Regions from separate parts of the Neobacillus oceani genome, predicted to be linked through region 2. Evidence: riboswitches for the same ligand, from Rfam matches in the RefSeq annotation. Region 2 holds a riboswitch; each other region holds the start of a gene.

Region 1 (6,609 bases), 210 kb from region 2:
CCTGCGTTTCATATATTCGTATAAAGGTAGTAGAGTTTTTGAGATTTCATAATCCATATTCAGGGTCACCATCAACTCGGTTACGATATCCTGCACTCTCGTAATATGGGAATGAGCTTTGGCGATGTCGTTTTTTTCAATCGCGGCCCTTGCCTGCTGAAGAAATTTTATCCCGCCATTGTAGAGCATGAGCGTCAATTCCTCCGCCCTGGCGGTTGTAACCTGATTCCGTTGGTAAATCTCGCTTGGATTCAACAATGTAGTGCCTCCTTCAACTTTTTTTATCGTAAAAATAGCCTTCGGTTACCGGCATCCAATCATCGTATTGCTGTGTAACATATTGCTCCCGCCTGACATTTTGGATACTTTTGGTCATCTTCTGCAACGTTTCTTTAAATCTCTTATCCAATTCCTTTTCCTTTGCCGTCAATTCAGCAAGGAGTGCTTCGATACGGTAATCACTAAGTGACGCGCCAGCCTCTGTATCCAACCGGCCGATCACGGAAATGCAGGCATCCCTTTCTTCAAGAAGGGAATCAACTTCTTCATTCCTGCCGTTAATAAGTGCTTCAAACAACTTGTCCGAAACGGCGCCAAACCGCTTTAGCTGTGCCAGCTTTTCTTCAAGTGCGCTAATCATCTTTTGCCAACTTCTTTTACGGGTGAACGCATGATTTCCTTGATCCGTACCCCGAAGTGTTCATCAATGACGACAACCTCGCCGATCGCAATCAATTTATTGTTTACATAAACGTCCACCGGCTCGCCGGCCATTTTTTCCAGTTCAACAATCGAGCCGCTTGTCAGCTCAAGCACTTCGCTTATTTTTTTCTTGGTCCTTCCCAATTCGACAACTACTTCGAGCGGGATATCGAGAAGAAGTTCCATATTCATGCTGTCGTCATAAGCCCGTCCAACGACATCGGGTTCCAGCTCGCTAAACTGGAACGCTTCCCCGCTCGTCTCCCCCAAAAGGGCATCTATTTCATCTTGTGTCAGTTTCCCGTTTTCCATTTTCCGTATCTCCTTCTATCACCTTCTCAATTTTCGCAGCGACACGTGATTTCCTAATCCCGGGGTGGGCAAGAAATTTGGTTTCCTCATTGACCTTTACATGGAGGGGCTCATCGACTGGCTGGTTCAGCTGAATAACGTCATTTTCCGAGAGTCCCAAAAGCTCTTCCATCGTAATGGTCGCACGCCCCAGTTCAACTATTAGCGGCACGGCCAAATGCTCGATCCGTTCCTGTAAAAACTCACTCTCTTCCTTGCTTTTCACCCATTTGTTGTGTCCATACCAGTTATGGGATGACAATTTTGGGATAAACGGCTCCAGCAATATGTATGGAATGCAAAGCCGCATTGATTCAATCCTGTTTCCAATCGTTATTTGAAAAGTGACGACAATAACCGTCTCCGTAGGTATCGCCAATTGTAAAAATTGCGGGTTCGTTTCAAGGTTCAATAATCTTAGCTGTAAAGTGATGATGTCGTTCCAAGCTTTTTGGAGGGTTTTGACAACCCCTTCCAAAAGATGTTTCAAAACATTCGTTTCAATTGGAGTCAAGGCAGCCTTTTCAATTTCTTTATGTGCTCCCTTTCCGCCTAACAACCGGTCAATCATGCCGTACGCCATCCCGGGATTCATATCAAGGACCATTCGTATTTCCTGCTCCTTGGCTTCAAACACACTCAAAATTGTCGTAGGCGGTAATTCGTTGATGAATTCCTCATATAGCATTTGCTCAACCAAGCCTACCTCAACCTGAACAATGGAACGGAGCTCTGCAGAGACAAAGGATGCAAGCTGATAGGCAAAATTTTCATGTATTCTTGTTAAGACCCTTACCTGTTCCATTGAAAAGCGCAAAGCCTTTTTAAAGTCATAGACTTTAATAGCTGCTGTTCCATCCGAATTCGCGCCTTCGTGCGACTGGGAAATTTTTAACGCCACTCATTCAACCTCCTAACTTCAAAAATTACAATTTTTAGCATCAAAAAAGGGCATGGCTATCCCGAAGAATAGCTTCGCCCTTCTAATTTTTCAGGACTAACCTAAATTTCGGCAACTGGCTAGCATACTGTTATCACAATTTAGCCCCTGTAGCTTTGCGTCGCTGGGTTTCCCCAGGTTTGCTATTTTCGAATTTTTTGTGAACTTTTTAGAACTTTTTAGGATTTTTTCCAACTTTTTTTATTGTAATTTAAATGAAATATAACACCTGGAAAAAAATATTTCAATGGAGTTTTCAAAAAAACGGTCATAAAAACTCGAAATGCATCGAAATATATACATATTTTTGACGATTTTTGAGTAAATACTCACAAAAAGGGTGAATACCAGTTTTTAGGTATCCACCCTTTTACTTAGAATCTATTAACGTTTGAGATTAACCAATTCTTCAAGAACGGAATCGGAAACTGTAATTATTTTCGCATTTGCCTGGAATCCACGCTGAGCGGTAATCATGTCTGTCATTTCTTCTGAAAGGTCGACGTTGGACATTTCGAGGGCACCGGAGATGATTTGGGCTTTGCTTGTTGTGATGCTTATCTTAGCATTAGGAGTATCTCTATATAAAGAACCTCCAACTTTCTTTAAGCCTGCCGGATTATCCACGATTACAACACCAATTTTAATTGGTGGAGTACCTGAAGATGTTGGGGTTCCACTTGAGTCCAACCAGGAAATTGAACCATCCTGGCTAACAGAAACTGAGATGTAACCTGTAGGAACTTTTATTTCATTTCCTCCGCTATCTAAAACTGGCATCCCATTTTGATTTACAAGAAGCCCATTTTGATCGACTACAAAATTACCTGCTCTGGTAAACAATTTATTTCCCGATGCATCCCTTACCTGGAAGAATCCATCCCCATCAATGTAAAGGTCTGTACCTATATTTGTTGTGGTTGGACTCCCAGGAGTAAAGACTGTATCCGTGCTACCTACCTTTGTTCCAAGACCTACTTGGATAGGATTGGTTCCCCCTGTATTTGTAGGAGTTGCGCCTGAAGGAGCAGATGCCCCTTTTACTGTCTGGCTAAAAATGTCCTCAAATACGACCCTGCTTTTTTTGAAACCGACTGTATTGACGTTTGCGATATTGTTACCAATGACATCCAGCTTTGTTTGGAAGGCTTTAAGGCCTGAAACTCCTGAGTTTAATGAGCGTAGCATAATGTTTTCCTCCTGTTATTTTTCCAATTCCATGGAAGTGATGGCACTAGACAGAATTTCCTGATCGCCGACTTTGAAATAGACAAGATTGTCTCGATAGTGGACTCCTGTGACAACTCCGCTTTCCTGCGCGTTCGTTTCCGGATTTGTCCAGGTTACTTTATTTCCCATGACGTATGAATATTGGCTTATGTTATTTGTTGATTCCAGGTAGGCTGTAAGCGACTTGTTTAAATTTGAAAGCTGTTCTAGAACGCTAAGCTGGGACATTTGCCCAATAAATTCGCGGTCGTTCTGTGGCTGGGTCGGATCCTGATGCTGGAGCTGGGTAACCAGTATTTTCAGGAACGCCTCTTTTCCAAGCTCCTGTTTATTTGTGTTTCCCGCCTTGGCCGGTGAATAGGAGTTAATTGAATGAATCGATGACAAGCTTTTCCCTCCCTTAGGCTGTGGTATTTATTTGCGAATGAGTTGTATTAAATCCGTAATCCTGGTACTTTTCTTCGGCGGGAATTTTCTCGTCGCTCCGCTTTCTCGATTCCTGATTTCCCTGCCTCGAATTTGTATCTCCTCTTTGGGAAAAGGCTCCCATAAAGTTGTTGCTTGATTGAAGTGTAATATCAATCTTTCCAACCTGAAGCCCTTGTACTTCAAGGGCGGAACGCAAAGCATGCATCTGGGTTTCAAGGAGGTCTTTCCCTTGAAGAGTGCTGGTTAGAAACTCCGCTTTGACTTGTCCATCCTGTATTTTTACCTTTACTTCAACATCCCCAAGCTGCTCAGGCGAAAGCTTTATAATTGCTTCCGTCCCATCGACAAGCCTTTGGAAGCTGACAGCCGGTTTCATTCCATCCTTGGCTTCCGGAGCAACTTGCTGCTGAAGGGCCGATTGGAAAATCTGTTTAATGTCCTGTTCAAAATGGTTTGCCCTAAGGACAGGAACATCGCCAGCGATAACGGACTGCAACAGATGGGACGAGCGGGATTCATTGGATGGAATTTTGGTATCGGCATCGGCAACGGCTTGAGGATCTGTTGACTTGGAAACTGATTCAATATCCTTGGGTTTGAAAACTGCTTCAGTATCCATTGGCTTGAAAGATGTTTCAGTATCTGTCGGCGTGAAAGCTGTTTCGGTATCCGTTGGTTTCATTACCACTTCAGAATCAGTTGGTGTCGAAGGTACTACGGTATCTTGTGGCGTTAATTGTGCTTCTTTTCCGGTTCCGGCTGAAACTTGAAATCTGCTCGGCAACAGTTCAGGTTTAAGCGGATTTCCAGATTGATGGATTGCCTCTTTTGGCTGACTCCCGGGAATATTCGGTTTCTCCTCCGCCACTTTCATACTTGAAGAGATAACCGAGTCATCCGTTAATCGAAACCCATCTACCCCCTGTCCCACTTTTTCATCCAGGATTTTTTGCAGCTCCGCCATTATGGGGCTATTGCTGTTTGGCCCGATTGCATTTGTGGGTTTTTGCAAAATCGATAGGTCCCACTGCTTTCCGATTTGCGGGGTGAGATCCTCTTTTTGCCGAAGCGTTGGATGCCTAGGGTCATCTCCACCCTGCTCTTGTGTGTCCAACTCAATGGGCGAGGGATTTTCTTGTTCCGCCATATTCCTTAACTGACTTACCAGGAGAAATGGGTTTAGTTCAACTCCCATACCGTCCGTTTCTCCAGAAGCTTTTTGTTCGCCTTCCGCTTCCCCGCTTGCCATCTGGAGAAGGAGATCAAAGGACGCCGAAGTGGATGATTCGGTTCCCTGCCCCTTGCCGGGACCAGCTTTATTTACATTTCCCAACGCAGTTGGCTGTATCATTTCTTCACCTACTAATTGAAATTCCAATGGACGCAACAAGGATACTAAGTATAGTAAACGACTTCACATAATCTGACAATAGAGTAATTTTTTCTTAATGTCTGTTGATTTTGGAAGAAAACAAGTTAAAATAATAGCAGACTTACATGAAGGGAGCGTAAATCTTGACTATTGGACCTTTATCCAGCAATTGGTTTTTATATAAAACACTAATGGACACAGCCCTTTTTAATCAAAGCAGCCGCCTTGGCCCGTTCGGATTATCAAACAGCTCGTTCCAGCTGCTTTTGGAACAGGCGCTTCTCAGAGCCGAGAGCGGCCAACAAGCTTTGGAATTTTCGGATGAACCTACTTCTTTCGGGAGCAACCTTGCTTCTATAGCGCCTTCCCCTCAGGAAACGTTATCAGCTTTAACCAGGTCAACTGGTCAACTAACCAGTATTACAAGTACGAACATTGATTCCTCCACTTTGAATCAACGGCTCAGAGGAGTACTTGAAAACACTGGAGAATTCTTTGTAGAGGCCGGCCGGAAATATGAGATAAGCCCTGCTTTGCTTGCGGCCATTTCCATTCACGAGACTGGGAACGGAACCTCGAATGCGGCCCGATTTAAGTATAATGTTGCCGGGATGATGGGCAAGGATGGCTTAAAAACATACCTTTCCATCAAGGACAGTATTTTCGATATGGCGAGGAACCTGCGCCAAAATTATCTTGATAAAGGAAAATTGACGATTTCGCAAATTGGCGCGAAATATGCCCCAATCGGATCGGCCAATGATCCGACAAACCTGAATAACCATTGGGTGAATGGCGTTAACAAGCAGTTTGCCTCTCTTACAACGGAGACCGATTTAGCATAAAATCGGTCTCTTTTTTGTTCTTACATGCCGCCCGATTGCTGGTACAGCCAGGAGCTTTGCGAGTTAAATTTGGCCATTGCTTTTTCCATTTCGGTAAACTGCCTGTAGTATTGGTCTTCTTTCCGGAACAGCCTGTCGGTTTGGCGGTTAATATCGTTTTGGATTCTGGCCAGCAGCCTCCCGACATTACTCTGGTCCATTTGCGAATTTCCCGTCACTCCCGCTTTTTTTGTCAGTTGGGAAATGGCCGTTTGCATCTCATCGGACAGTTGGTTGATTAGCCCATTGGCGCCTGTCGCTGTATCCCCTACCTGCGAAAAAAGCTTTTGAACTGCATCCGGGTCCGCCTGGATGGCGGCGGTTAATTTCGCTTCGTCGATATAAAGCTTGCCTCGGTCCTGATAGCTTTTGGAACCAATCCCGATTGAACTCAGCGAATTATAGGAACTTCCCGTGCTGACAGTTGAGTTCATAATCCCGCGCATTTTGTTCAGCACCCCTGTCAGAATGCTGTCATTCCGCAAAAGTCCGCTCTTCGCTTTTTCTTCCCATTTCTCGATTTGTTTTTCTGACATATCAGTTTTCTGGTCATCAAGAAGCGGTTGGTAATCTCGATAAACCGGTTCAGATACAAGCTTGTTCAGGCGATCAATCAGGGAATTATACTTTTCTACAAAATCTTTTATATTCTTAACTTCCGCCTCGACGCTGCGGGTAACTGTAACAGTACTGGTACCGAC
Region 2 (6,609 bases):
CTCTCCTTCTTCTGCGCGTTTTTCTTATCATTTTTATACTTAAAAAATACGTCCTAACCCGGGTTTCTTTTGGTACTATCCTTCCCGCTTTAGGAAACAGGCAAACATGGGGCCGTCCTCCCGCTTGGCGAAGGAAATCCTTTGAATTGCTGTTTTCCCCTCCGATGTTGACATTTCCCCTTTACCATGGAAAGATGAAACTACGAAAACCAGGAAGGGTGGATAAGATGGATTTATCGAAAAAATCGGCTGAAAACGTTGAGTATATGATTGAAAAAATAAAGGACAAGCTTAAAGTTATGAATTTGGGGGCAATCAAGCCTTCCCACTTCGATGAAAATATGTATGAAGAACTAACCGAAATCTATGAAATGGTCATGCGGAAAAACTCCTTCTCCACAAGCGAAATGCAAGCACTCGCAGAAGAACTTGGCAACCTCCGCAAACAATAAGATGAAATGGGCGGCGCTTCCCAAGAGAGGCGCCATTTTATCATTTAAGGTGCCTGACACCCAAATGGGGAAGAAAATGTTCCACATTGGTGCCTGGCACCTTTTATTTACTCCTGGTTAGTCAGGATGAGCGGGCCGTCTTTTGTGATGGCTATAGTGTGTTCGTATTGGGCGGAGTAGGTGCCGTCTACGGTTCTGGCTGTCCAGCCGTTAGGGTCCATTTTGGTTGCCCATGCGCCGATATTAACCATTGGTTCGATGGTAAAGACCATCCCTTCTTTCAACCTTGCACCTTTGCCTGGCAGCCCGAAGTGTGGAACGTCGGGTTTTTCGTGGATGACAGATCCAATACCGTGGCCAATGAAATCCCGGACAACCGAAAAGCCCTCCTCCTCGACATATTGCTGGATGGCATGGCCGATGTCGCCGATTCTAGATCCTATGACGGACTGTTCGATTCCTTTATAGAGCGCTTCCTTCGTAACATCCATTAGCTTCTGGACTTCATCGCTAACCTTGCCGACAGGATACGTCCAGGCAGAATCGGCAAGCGCCCCGTTCAGGTTGACAACCATATCCACGGTGACAATATCGCCTTCCTTGAGCGGTTCCTTTCGCGGGAACCCATGGCAAACTTCGTCATTAATGCTTGTGCATGTGGCATATTCATATCCCCGGTAACCTTTCTGCTCCGGAGTGGCTCCATGTTTTTTTAAAAATTGTTCCGTAAATTGGTCAATCTCCCATGTTGTTATGCCAGGTTTGATTATGCCTGCCAACTCTTTGTGGCAAGCGGCTAAAACCTCTCCTGCCTTTTTCATCATGGCGATTTCCCTTGGTGATTTGAGGACAATCATGTATTTCCCGCCTTTTTGCAAAATTCATTTTCTCGTTTACTATATGCTGTCACGATAAAATGCTCTCATCCTTTATAGTATCTCTCTTTTCCTCTTTTTCAAAGCGGCTTGTTTATGGTGGAAGCCACTAATTTACAAACCTTCTGGCTATCAGCACAAGCCGGTGGTTGATGGCATTATTATTGCAAGAGCTTTCCTTCGCAAACAAAAAGGCTGTGCCGCACTTTTGCCGGCTACAGCCTCAGGATTAAATAGGGGGTAAAACCAATTATGCTTCCAATAGTTTAGTTGATTCTTTAATAAAGGCCGGAATGTCATCAGGTGTACGGCTTGTAACGAGCTGATCGCCGCAGACAACAACTTCTTCATCCTTATAGGTAGCCCCGGCGTTTTCCAGATCGACCTTGATGGATTTATAGCCGGTTACGTTTCGTCCGTCAAGCGTCTTCGCGGTGATAAGCAGTTGCGGACCGTGGCAAATGGCGAAAACAGGTTTGTTTTCATCCATGAAATGTTTGGAAAATTGGACGAAGCGGTCATCTGCCCGGAGGATGTCGGGCGAGAAACCGCCTGGTAAAAACAAGGCATCATACTCGTCTGGATTGACCTCGTCAATACCGTAGTCAATCGTAATCGTAGCTTCTCCCTGCTTCCCTTCCACTTCCTTCCCTTTTTCGGTCCCAATCGTCAAGACTTCATGTCCGCCTTCGACATAGGCCTTTGCCGGCTCGGTGAATTCGGAGTCTTCAAACATCGATGTAATTAGGCAGGCGATTTTTTTGCCATTGTATGCAGCTCCTTCTCTTGATTTTCAAAATTGCCCATTATTCTCATTCCCTTCGCCTTCCGTAATAAAACCTTAGCCGTCTGTCTGGGCGGGTATCTGGATTTTTTCGTTAATCGGTTTGGAATGCATTAGACTTTTGGATTAATGGGTGGTTTCATTGCGTTGGATTTTTTGATTATTCAGTTTCATGCTATGGTACTTTTATTCTCAATTTGTTATCATGAATGAAAGATATATAATTTCAAGGTGTGTGAACGTTCATGATTGGTGATCGCGTCAAGAAGATTCGTTTGGAAAGAAAAATGTCGTTATCAGAGTTGGCCGAACAGGCGGGGGTTGCTAAATCATATATTAGCTCCCTTGAACGAAATTTGCAGCGGAATCCGTCGATCCAGTTCCTCGAAAAAATCTCGGCTGTGCTGAATGTTCCTGTCGACCACTTGATCCATGATGCGGCAGACAAGGGAGAGTTGGACAGCGACTGGCTGAATCTGGTGAAAGAGGCGATGGAATCGGGGGTTTCGAAGGATCAGTTCCGGGATTTTCTCGAATTTAATAAATGGCGTTTGAACCAGAACAATGATGACAAATAGAAATGCGCAAGCGCCCGTTTAGTGCCGTATGGACTGGAGGGAAACAGCTTCCTGAGTACACTTCCCTGCAGCTTTGCGACGAGCTGAAGACAGCCTCCCCGAATTTACTGTGGCGCAGGAGCACCCTCCCACTGTAAAGGAAACACGAAGAGCGAAAGCGAATCGATGTTGACTTATCGTAGCGAGGGGACCGAAGTACACTAGGCGTTGGGCGCTGGAGCTAGACAAAAACAATCCAATGGGAAATTCCCATTGGATTGTTTTTTTACCTTGGAACTGTCATTTCAATGACACTTTTTCATTCCTGTTTAAGAAATCCCTGACTAACTCCGATTCGAGGCCTATCTCTTTTGCCTCCATGATAAGTGCAATCCACTCCTGATCGAGTCCCTCAAAACCTCTTTCTTTAACTAGCACTTTCTCACCCCTAAAATACGATTTCGTATTCCAGGCAGCCCAGCCGTCAATGCAAAAAACTCTGCAGAAGACCCGAAGCTTTGCGTCCCGCTTTTTCAAACGGTTTGCCTTTTTCTGTTATGTACCTAGGCACGCTCCATGCCGTCTCTACTGTTATAAACATGGACACATACTTAAGTAGTAGTTCTACATCCATTATAGATAGTTCTTTTAGGGGAGGTTGTTACATTTTGTCTTGAAAAAACCATATAATACCAATAAATTCATACAAAAATCTACAGTAAATTTTCAGATAATTCAATTTGATTTAGTTTTTTCTAATTACGCTGGAAAAGGAGTTGGGAAAATGTCGAAACACTAGAGGATAACGATTTATCCGAGGCAATTTTCTTCCGGAATAAAGCGAATTGTGCCGATACTTTTTCACAAAAATGTTGAATAAAAATTTCGAAAAACTTTTTGAATTTTCAGCCAACATTAAATATAATATAAACAACATGAAGATGAGGAAAACAACTGAAGCTTCCAAATAGGAGGGATTGAATTGACCTTAATCCACGTATTAAATTATACAATCCCGATAGCGTTTATGATTTTCTTTGGCTTTTTACTTGATCGAATGTGCAGGCCAGCCCAGGCATCGGAGGAAACGGAAACCCATCGCCAGGACCAGGCTGGTGATCAGCCTATTGAAATTCGCAACGGGGTATAGGAAATGGATTGGGACCTGCCGGCAATGGCAGGTCCCCTTTAATTTATGGTTATGTGAGTTTTCTTATAACCTTATCCCCGTAGTTTTTAAAAACGGAGGAGTTTGTTTTGGCGCCGCGTTTGGCCATCATGCTATTGTACCTGAGAAGCTTTTGATTAAGCTTCTTTTGCATGGAAGCACGCTCGGCATCATCCGTACATTGGGCGATCATGCTTTCAAGCGAGACCATTTCCTGGCGCAGAGATTTTGCTTCTTCCGTATATCCTGCATTCTTCAGGACACGGTAAGCCATTCGCAATTCATCGGGTATACCTGCCAGGTCATCCTGCGGAAGCGGTTTGCCGAAGCCGGGTAAATCTTCGAATTCACCATTATCATATGCTTTTTTAATCCGGTCTTCTGAAATGATTTGAAAATAATCCACCCTGTTTCCTCCTCATATGGGAATGTGTATGGATGCGCGTGCTGTCCTTATAAGTATACCATTTTTCCACTATGATGAGCGAGTAAACCCTTTAGCCAATCGAGGTTCTTTTTCATAAACAAACAATTGCAGGGGAAACTAACCTCGTTAAGACAGTTGAATGTGAAAGGAGTGCCAATATGGGCCGCGGCAAACAATTTGAGCACAAAAAGAAAGGGCATCCTGGCGAGTTCCCGAAGGATAGCCTGACCGAAAAGCATGTAAAGGAAGCAATTGGCGATGAGGAGTTCCTGGTCGTTAGGGAGGCATTTAAAAACCGCGTGGAGCGCGGGGACGGAAACAGGTTCCATTAGTAATCCATGGTTGGAGCAGTTATACATAAAAAACGGTTCAGCCGCAATTTTGGCGGAACCGTTTTTTTCATTTTTCGGAGTTGCTCACACCTGCTCCTCTTTAGGCAACAAAACCGTCGTAAGCTCCTTTTGCTTCAGCCAGCTTGCTGCGTCTTCAATATCTTTTGAAAAAACACGGTCATGGGTGATGCTTGGGACGATTTCCCTTGCTTCGTCATACATTTTTCGCGTTGCGGAGGCCAGTTTTTCAGGTCCGCGGCATTCAGCCGCCTGGAGCGCGCAAATGAGTTCGATTGCCAGGACCCTTCTAGCGTTTTGGACGATTTGCCAAGCGTGGCGGGCTGCAATTGTTCCCATTGATACATGGTCCTCCTGGTTCGCGGATGACGGAATCGAATCGACACTTGCCGGATGGGCCAGCGTTTTATTTTCCGAAACGAGTGAGGCCGCTGCGTATTGCATGATCATTGCCCCTGACTGCAGGCCTGGTTCCGGGCTTAGGAACGGCGGCAAGTCATTCAGCTGCGGATTGACGAGGCGCTCGATGCGGCGCTCGGATATATTCGCAAGTTCGGCAACGGCGATCTTCATAAAATCCATCGCAAGCGCTATTGGCTGGCCATGGAAATTTCCGCCCGAAACGATCATCTCGCCATCATGGAAAATAAGCGGGTTGTCGGTCGCCGCGTTCAGTTCGATTTCGAGTTTTTCACGTACATAATCCAATGCCTGCCAGGATGCTCCGTGAACCTGCGGTATGCAGCGAAGGCTGTAGGCATCCTGCACGCGCAGCTCCCCTTGTTTCGTTGTCAGCTGGCTGTCATGCAGGTATTTTCGGATTCTTGCGGCTGTTTCGATTTGCTGCGAGTATCCCCTTGCCTGATGGATTTCATCGGCGAATGCATCAATAATTCCAGTCAGACCTTCAATCGTCATGCTTGCAATCAGTTCACTTTGGAAGGCAAGCTGCTCTGCTTCAAGATAGCCGACTGCTCCCATCGCAGTCATCGCCTGTGTTCCATTAATAAGGGCAAGCCCCTCTTTTGCCTCAAGTGTGATTGGCATAATCCCTTCCTGCTGAAGCGCAGAGGCAGCGTCCATCCTGATTCCTTTGTAAAAAGCCTCCCCTTCCCCAATCAAGACAAGCGCCAAATGGGATAACGGGGCAAGGTCCCCGCTCGCGCCGAGTGACCCTTGCTGTGGAATGACAGGGATGATATCTGTATTTACAAGATCAATAAGCCTTTCAATAACGACTGGCCTAACTCCTGAGTAACCTTTCAGCAATGCATTCGCCCTTAGCAGAACCATCGCTTTTGAAACAACCTCAGGGAATGGTTCGCCAACGCCGCATGCATGCGAACGAATCAGGTTCAGCTGCAAATCCCGGACATTGGCAGCATCAATCAGCACATCGCTAAATTTGCCAAATCCGGTATTGATTCCATAAACGACTTTCTTTTCGGCGACAATCCGCTCGACAGCCTGCCTACTTTTCTCCACTTTCTCCATGCTTTCCTTTGATGCGGCCACGTACGCCCCGTTATAAAGGACTTCCTTTACCTCCGAGAGCGTCAATGTGTTCCCTGTTAATGTAACCATCATTCTCACCTCTACCAATTTAGCAGGATAAAGAAAAAGGCTGGACGTCCAAACCGGTTAAGATTTGGGGTCCAGCCTTTTGTATATGCCTGCATCATGTTTTATTTTCATCGGAATCAGCCCTTGTTTTCCCCACTCTTAACGGGCAGTAAGCCCCGCACCAAGAAATAGGGAATTAATTAATAATATAGTCGGGCTCAACTGCCCATAAAGGTCCGATAAGTGAACTAAGATTTTTCTTAGGGCTTCAGCCCTTAGAAAAATCAATCGGGCTCTGCGCGACTAACCATCAGTGGGTTATGGCATTCCACTGATACAAGGTTCACTTTATCAGAAAATAACGATAATTACTTTTATTGTATTCGTGCCTGGAAGCGGTGTCAACGGAAAGTTTCAGGCTACGGCCTTGGTG
Region 3 (6,609 bases), 860 kb from region 2:
GAAAAACCCAATTGAGTTTACTTCCTTAAGCAATCTGATGCTTTTCCTGGATGAAAATCCTGATGATATCGTTGGAATCAGGTTAAAAGTTGGAGACAAAAAAACAGATTACTTGCTGACAGATGCAAAGGTAACGAAAGAAACGGTAAACGGAGTAATAGTGATCAAAATCCACTGCAACGAAAAGCCTCCGGTTGAAAAACCTGAAATGACAAAAGTCAAGGTGGCCCTAAAAGGCTGCGTAGGATTGGTGGATAAAGCTTGGCTGATCCTTTCGGATGGAACCGAAATGGAGTTTACCTCCCTTGGAAAGCTGCTACTTGAGCTTGAAGGCAACATGAACATGGAGGGAATTCAAGGAGTAAAATTAAAGGTTGGAGATAAAGAGACAACCTATCTTCTGACAGACGCCAAAGTAACCAAGGAAAAGATTGACGGGAAAATTGTAATAACAATCAATTGCGGGGAAAAGCCACCGGCTGAAAAGCCTCAATTGACAAAAGTAAAGCTTGTTGTAAAAGGATGTATCGGGCCTTTCGACAAAGCGTGGCTTGTTCTCTCCAATGGGAAAGAAGTTCAATTCACATCGCTCCTCAACCTCCTTCTGACCCTTGAGGAGGGCGTAAAGCTGGAGAATATCGTAGGGGTAAAGCTGCAAAACGGGGATACAACAAAAATGTATTTGCTGTCTGACTCCAATGTTACGGAAGAAACTGTAAACAGCACAATAATAATTAAAATTAATTGTGAAAAGGAGCAGCCTCCAGTTGTACCTGCTATCACTAAAATCAAGCTGTTGATTGAAGGCTGCATCGGCCCGGTCGAGAATGCAGTTCTATTATTGAAGAATGGAACAGAAGTACAAATTAATTCGGAAACACTCGAATTGTTGTTGGATCTCGGCATTAATAACATTGAAGGTTTCAAGCTGACCGTGTACGGCCAAGTAAAAATGATTAAACTGGCCGATCTGGCAGCGAACCTGATCACATTAAAAGATGGAACGTTAACCGTGAAGCTTGACTGCGACCTTGCGGAAGGCGGCAGTGCTTTTACCAAAATAAAACTAGATCTATCAAACTGTATCGGAACGATCACTAAAACCGAAGTGGTTTTAAAAAATGGAACAAAGATTGAAGTTCTAAACAATATGGTTGATCTTAAAGCCGCTTTGGCATTGGATTTGATTGATCGCGTTGAAGTAACAGTTAACGGGCAGGTTAAAACATTCAAGTTATCTGAACAACCTGATGCATCTAAAATAGTTTTAAATGGGTTGCTGACCTTAAAGCTGGAGTGCCCTGCAGCACCACCTGCGGATAACGGCGGCGGTGGCGGAACACCTCCGGGAGATAACGGTGGTGGCGGAACAACCCCTCCTGGAGACAATAGCGGTGGCGGGGGCGGTACGACTCCACCGGCTCCACCAGTAATCGTCATTCCGGAAAACCCAACACCTGGCGGGCCAATCGTTGAGGCAAAAGAACTTGCATGGATAAGTCTGCTGGCCAGCGGATGTGCAAACATTGGAGCCAACGGAAAAATCCTTCTGAACAATGGGCAAACTATTGCCTTCACACTTAAAGAATCTGGAGCCCTTGTTGATGTCAACCTCGATTTGAATGAAATCATGGGTATTGAGGTGGAGTTAAACGGAACTCCGACTACATTCACAATGAACAAGCTGCAGGTAAATAAGGTTGACAAAATCCTCCATGTAATGCTTATTTGTGAATCAATCACCCCACCTCCACTACCTGCCGACCCAGGCAATGGCGGCGGGACTGACCCTGGTACCGGCGGCGGAACCGATCCTGGAACAGTGGTAGATCCTGAAGATCCTGCAACAGGCGGGGAAAGTGATGAAAATCCTCCTATAAATATTGGTGACAATGAAACACCAGGAGGAAATGTAGGCGGGTTTGATGGATCGCTTCCTCAAACGGGTGAATCCAGCCCGATGCCATACTACTTCATTGGAATGCTGCTGGCGATTGCTGGATTTGGAATGCTACGCGCAGGCAAAGTGCAAAGCTAAATAACATGGGAGGGAGGAGGCTGAACTCCTCCCTCTATTTCATTGAAGGAGTTTGCTAATGAAAAAGACGGCGGCAATTTTACTGATTTTAATAGGGTGCGGATTTCTCTTATTTCCAATGTCCAACAGAATGTACAGTGAATATATGCAGGAAAAACTTCTTAAGGAATGGGAGCCTTCTGGCCAAGCTTCGGCAGCTGCTGGGAGTTCCGCTGCGGAACATTATCGTGGCCTTGATGAAGTCTTTTCATCCGGACAAGATCTCGACGTAGTGCCTTCAGCAAGCTCGGATGATGAATCAGAAGAACAAGAAACCGAGAAAAAGAGTGAAACGCAACAGGCAGGCCAAAATGGAACCACGGTTCAATCCTTAAACAAAAAAGTGCCAACCCAAAATGCTTCCTCCGGGAAAAAGAAACAGCAAGCATCTTCGCAGGTTATGGCAGTTTTGCAAATCAAAAAAATCGGTTTAAAGATACCAGTCCTTGAGGGAGCTACCATGAAGAACATGAAAAAAGGGGCGGGCCTCATAACAGGGACAGCACTGCCCGGCCAACCGGGAAATAGCGCCATTGCGGCACACCGAAGCCGCGCCTACGGGCAAATGTTCAACAGGCTGAATGAAATGGAGAAAGGCGATACGATTGTCATTAAAGACAAAAACAAGACGTATACCTACAAGGTATATAAAATAAAGGTTGTTAAGCCGACGGATACTTCGGTTCTAAATGCAATCCCGCAAAAGCGGATTCTTACCCTCGTTACTTGCACCCCGATAAAAACAGCTACCCACCGGCTGATTGTCCAGGCGGAATTAATAGAAAGCAAGTAAATGCCACCCTTTTCAATAAGGTGGTATTTTTCTGTTTTTCAGCTACTATCCGGTTACCGAATTACAAATCCTGACAAATTCCTGAACTTTTTAAAAAGCATGTAGAAAATTTTGTAAGTATGAATTATACTACTACTATATTAATAGTAAAAACTTTTCAACGAAAACGGCAAACCTATTGAAAAATAGGGACGCAAAGCCATAGGGCCTCAGTCTTTTCCATGAAAAGAGTGGCAGCCTGGCTACCGAAAGGAGAGTTATTTTTTTGCGCAAATTTTTTGTCTGCCTTTGTTTTATAGTACTTTTCATCCCAGCATATTCAATTTCCGCGCCGTCTGAAAAGGCAGCAGCCAACGCGGTTGCACAGCCGGTTGATACAAGCTTGATTGCAAGTGGGGTAATCGGAGTCAAGTATAGCAACCAGGTAGGGAAAAGGGTAAAGGTTGCGATCGAGAAATCCGGGAACGTCTATTTTTATGACCTCCCAAACGATGGTACTATCAATTATCTTCCCCTTCAAATGAAAAATGGGAGCTACAATGTCAGTGTCTACGAGCAGATTAAAGGGACGAGCTACCTTCCTGTCCATCAAACTGCCGTACAACTGTCGCTCAAGGATCTTAACCAGGTTTACCTGCAATCCGTCCAAAATGTTCACTGGAATAAATCAATGAAGCCGATTAAAAAGGCAGCTGAATTGACCTCGAAGTTTAAGAGGAACGAAGATAAGGTAAAAGCCATTCATAGCTATATTGTAAAAAATGTAAAGTATGATTCTCAAAAACTGAAAACGGTCCAGCCTGGATACATTCCAAGTATAGAAGCTACATTCGAGGAGAATAAGGGAATCTGCTATGATTATTCCTCCTTGTTCGCCGCCATGCTTAGAAGCCAAGGCATTCCCGCAAAAGTTGTAATGGGATATACGCCAGGGGTAAAAGGATACCATGCCTGGAATGAAGTCTATATAAAGGAAATGAATAAATGGGTGGTTATCGATACAACGGTCGATGCCAGTTCAAAAAAAGCGTCGTCCATTTATAAAAAGAGTACCCTTTATAGTAAGGAAAAAGAATATTGAGCAATATTGCCCGCCTAAATGTGCGATGAAAAGCCGTTCAGGCGGGCTTTTGTGTCCAAAATTTGTCAATCAACCCCTAATTCCTTTTGAATAATGGGTTGAAAGGAATGAATCAATTTATATAGAATAAAATGGAATGAATATTGGGGGAAGGTGAATAGGGGCAAACGCCTTTTTCGACATTTTTTTGAAAAAAGCTAAAGTATGGGAAAAAATATGCGGTACGTTGACAAACCTCACTGACAGCCGAATTTGCCACATGTAAAGTGTAGGGGCGGACACATTCGTATTTGTTGCCGGGATGCGAAACAAAGCTTCCATTATAGCATGTATGCCTTGTATCCAAGCATTATTTTCCCAAGTATTCTTTCAAAATAGGAGGGAATGGATTGAATTTTTTAGGGAAGGAAGGGGGAGCCTCTTTTTGCCAATAGGCTTGTCGACACAGAAATCTAACAATGCTATAATGAATTCGGTTACAAATTTCATTAGTTTGAAAATTTTACAACATTGGAGGGATGGGCATGGAATACTTGAATTTATATCAGAATAATTATCTGATAGTTTTTGTGTTTCTATGTCTGGGGGTTTTACTGCCGGTAGTGGCATTGTTTCTGGGTAAGCTTCTGCGTCCGTATAAGCCAAGCGATGCGAAGTATACAACATATGAAAGCGGTATTGAACCGTTTCACGATTCCCGTGTTCAATTCAATGTCCGCTATTATATTTTTGCCCTGATGTTTGTTATTTTCGATGTCGAAACGGTGTTTTTATACCCGTGGGCTGTAGCTTATGAAAAGCTCGGGATATTTGCGTTGATCGAAATGCTTATTTTCGTATTGATGCTTGTGCTCGGGCTTGTTTATGCATGGAAAAAGAAGGTGTTAAAATGGATTTAAAATTGGATGGTATCTCACCTCAGGAAATGGAAGAAATGAGAAGGAATGTGTTTTTGACAACGCTTGAGCAGGTTAAGGCATGGGCAAGGAGCAACTCCCTTTATCCGATGACTTTCGGGCTTGCCTGCTGCGCGATTGAAATGATGGGCAGCGGTTCCTCACATTACGACCTGGACAGGTTTGGATCGTTTTTCCGTACCTCGCCTAGGCAATCCGACTGTATGATTGTTTCGGGAACGGTTACCAAGAAAATGGCGCCAATTGTCCGCCGGCTCTACGACCAGATGCCAGAGCCTAAATGGGTGATTGCAATGGGTTCATGCGCTACTGCGGGAGGGCCGTATATAAAATCCTATTCGGTTGTAAAAGGCGTTGACCAAATTGTCCCGGTAGATGTCTATATCCCGGGCTGCCCGCCGAATCCAGCAGCGTTGATCTATGGAATCAACAAACTTCGAGAAAAGATTCGCTACGAGGCGAAGACGGGGAAGAAGGTGATCTAACCGATGAGCGGGGAGAAAGATCTGGAGCAATTAAAGAAAGAAGCGGTTGAGAAAGCAAAGGCAGCCGCGGCAGCGAAAAGGGCAGCAAGGGCAGCACAAGCCGAGGGAAAATCCGCGCAAACGGATAAACCGGTTGATGCAGGCTCCGAGTCTGGCGGTACTCAAAATTCCATAACGGAAAATGCGGTTGGGGAAGTTACTGAAAAGGGAAATCCCGAATCAACCCCTCCACAATCAGCGGAAGATAACACAAATATGAAAGCGGTTGCGAATCCTGCTGATTCCAGCCCTTCGGATGAAAAGGCGAAAGCTGCGGCTGCCGCGAAGGCAAAGGCGGCAGCAGCAGCGAAAGCAAAAGCGGCCGCACTCGCGAAGAAATCGGGAGAGGGCGCACCTGAAGCAGGCGGGGACGATGAAAAAGCGAAAGCAGCCGCCGCCGCGAAGGCAAAGGCAGCCGCAGCAGCAAAAGCGAAGGCAGCGGCGCTAGCGAAGAAATCGGGAGAAGGAGTGCCGGAAGCAGGCGGGGACGATGAGAAAGCGAAAGCAATCGCCGCCGCAAAGGCAAAGGCGGCCGCAGCCGCGAAAGCGAAGGCAGCGGCGCTTGAAAAGCAATCAGGAGAAGGCGCTTCGGAAGCAGGCGGGGACGATGAGAAAGCGAAAGCAATCGCAGCCGCCAAAGCAAAAGCCGCCGCAGCTGCCAAAGCAAGAGCCGCAGCAGCAGCCAAGGATGGTGGGGAAGCAGATACGGAAGCAACGGCAGCTCCATCACCGAATCAGCCTTATCTTGATAAATATGTAAAAGTCATTGAGGAGCATCTTGGGAAAGACGTTCTTGAAGATTACTATATTAATAAACTTTCAAAAGATGTACCGACGCTGGTCGCAAAACATGATACCTACTATAAAGTGGCCCAGTTCCTAAAATTTAATGAACAACTTGGGTTTGATTATTTATCCGAGTTGCATGGCAGCGATTTTGAAACCCATTTGGAACTATATGTGCATTTATTCTCATATAAAAACAGGCAATCTGTAGCCCTGAAAGTAAAGATTGACCGTAACGCGCCAACAATTGAATCCCTGCAGCCGCTTTGGGCTGGAGCAGATTGGCCTGAATGCGAGGCTTATGATTTACTTGGCATTACATTCACGGGGCATCCGCATTTACATCGAATCCTGCTGGGAGAGGATTGGGTTGGCCATCCACTTAGAAAAGACTACGAGCAATACGACGTGGAGGTATAACCAATGATACG

The links. A riboswitch is a leader RNA that binds a small molecule or an ion and turns the genes downstream of it on or off. The one in region 2 is predicted to bind cyclic di-GMP.
Region 1: another riboswitch for cyclic di-GMP. It lies ahead of fliM (flagellar motor switch protein FliM); the one in region 2 lies ahead of V1499_RS02870 (anti-repressor SinI family protein).
Region 3: another riboswitch for cyclic di-GMP. It lies ahead of V1499_RS21570 (transglutaminase-like domain-containing protein); the one in region 2 lies ahead of V1499_RS02870 (anti-repressor SinI family protein).

What each region holds. Positions count from the first base shown of each region.
Region 1 is NZ_CP143543.1:789,456-796,064, reverse strand. It holds gene fliS (flagellar export chaperone FliS) at 1-258, opposite strand, end outside; gene V1499_RS03860 (hypothetical protein) at 272-640, opposite strand; gene fliN (flagellar motor switch protein FliN) at 637-1,014, opposite strand; gene fliM (flagellar motor switch protein FliM) at 986-1,954, opposite strand; cyclic di-GMP riboswitch class I at 2,062-2,148, opposite strand; gene flgF (flagellar basal-body rod protein FlgF) at 2,378-3,181, opposite strand; gene V1499_RS03840 (flagellar hook capping FlgD N-terminal domain-containing protein) at 3,197-3,610, opposite strand; gene V1499_RS03835 (flagellar hook-length control protein FliK) at 3,624-5,003, opposite strand; gene V1499_RS03830 (glucosaminidase domain-containing protein) at 5,168-5,869, shown strand; gene fliD (flagellar filament capping protein FliD) at 5,890-6,609, opposite strand, start outside.
Region 2 is NZ_CP143543.1:578,849-585,457, reverse strand. It holds gene V1499_RS02890 (DUF1128 domain-containing protein) at 228-452, shown strand; gene map (type I methionyl aminopeptidase) at 560-1,309, opposite strand; gene V1499_RS02880 (type 1 glutamine amidotransferase domain-containing protein) at 1,578-2,084, opposite strand; gene V1499_RS02875 (helix-turn-helix domain-containing protein) at 2,357-2,689, shown strand; gene V1499_RS02870 (anti-repressor SinI family protein) at 2,969-3,106, opposite strand; cyclic di-GMP riboswitch class I at 3,137-3,225, opposite strand; gene V1499_RS02865 (hypothetical protein) at 3,651-3,818, shown strand; gene V1499_RS02860 (DUF1992 domain-containing protein) at 3,868-4,242, opposite strand; gene V1499_RS02855 (hypothetical protein) at 4,422-4,595, shown strand; gene hutH (histidine ammonia-lyase) at 4,680-6,197, opposite strand.
Region 3 is NZ_CP143543.1:4,293,055-4,299,663, reverse strand. It holds gene V1499_RS21580 (LPXTG cell wall anchor domain-containing protein) at 1-2,038, shown strand, start outside; gene V1499_RS21575 (class D sortase) at 2,097-2,870, shown strand; cyclic di-GMP riboswitch class I at 3,029-3,120, shown strand; gene V1499_RS21570 (transglutaminase-like domain-containing protein) at 3,136-3,951, shown strand; gene V1499_RS21565 (NADH-quinone oxidoreductase subunit A) at 4,476-4,850, shown strand; gene V1499_RS21560 (NADH-quinone oxidoreductase subunit B family protein) at 4,841-5,353, shown strand; gene V1499_RS21555 (NADH-quinone oxidoreductase subunit C) at 5,357-6,598, shown strand; gene V1499_RS21550 (NADH-quinone oxidoreductase subunit D) at 6,602-6,609, shown strand, end outside.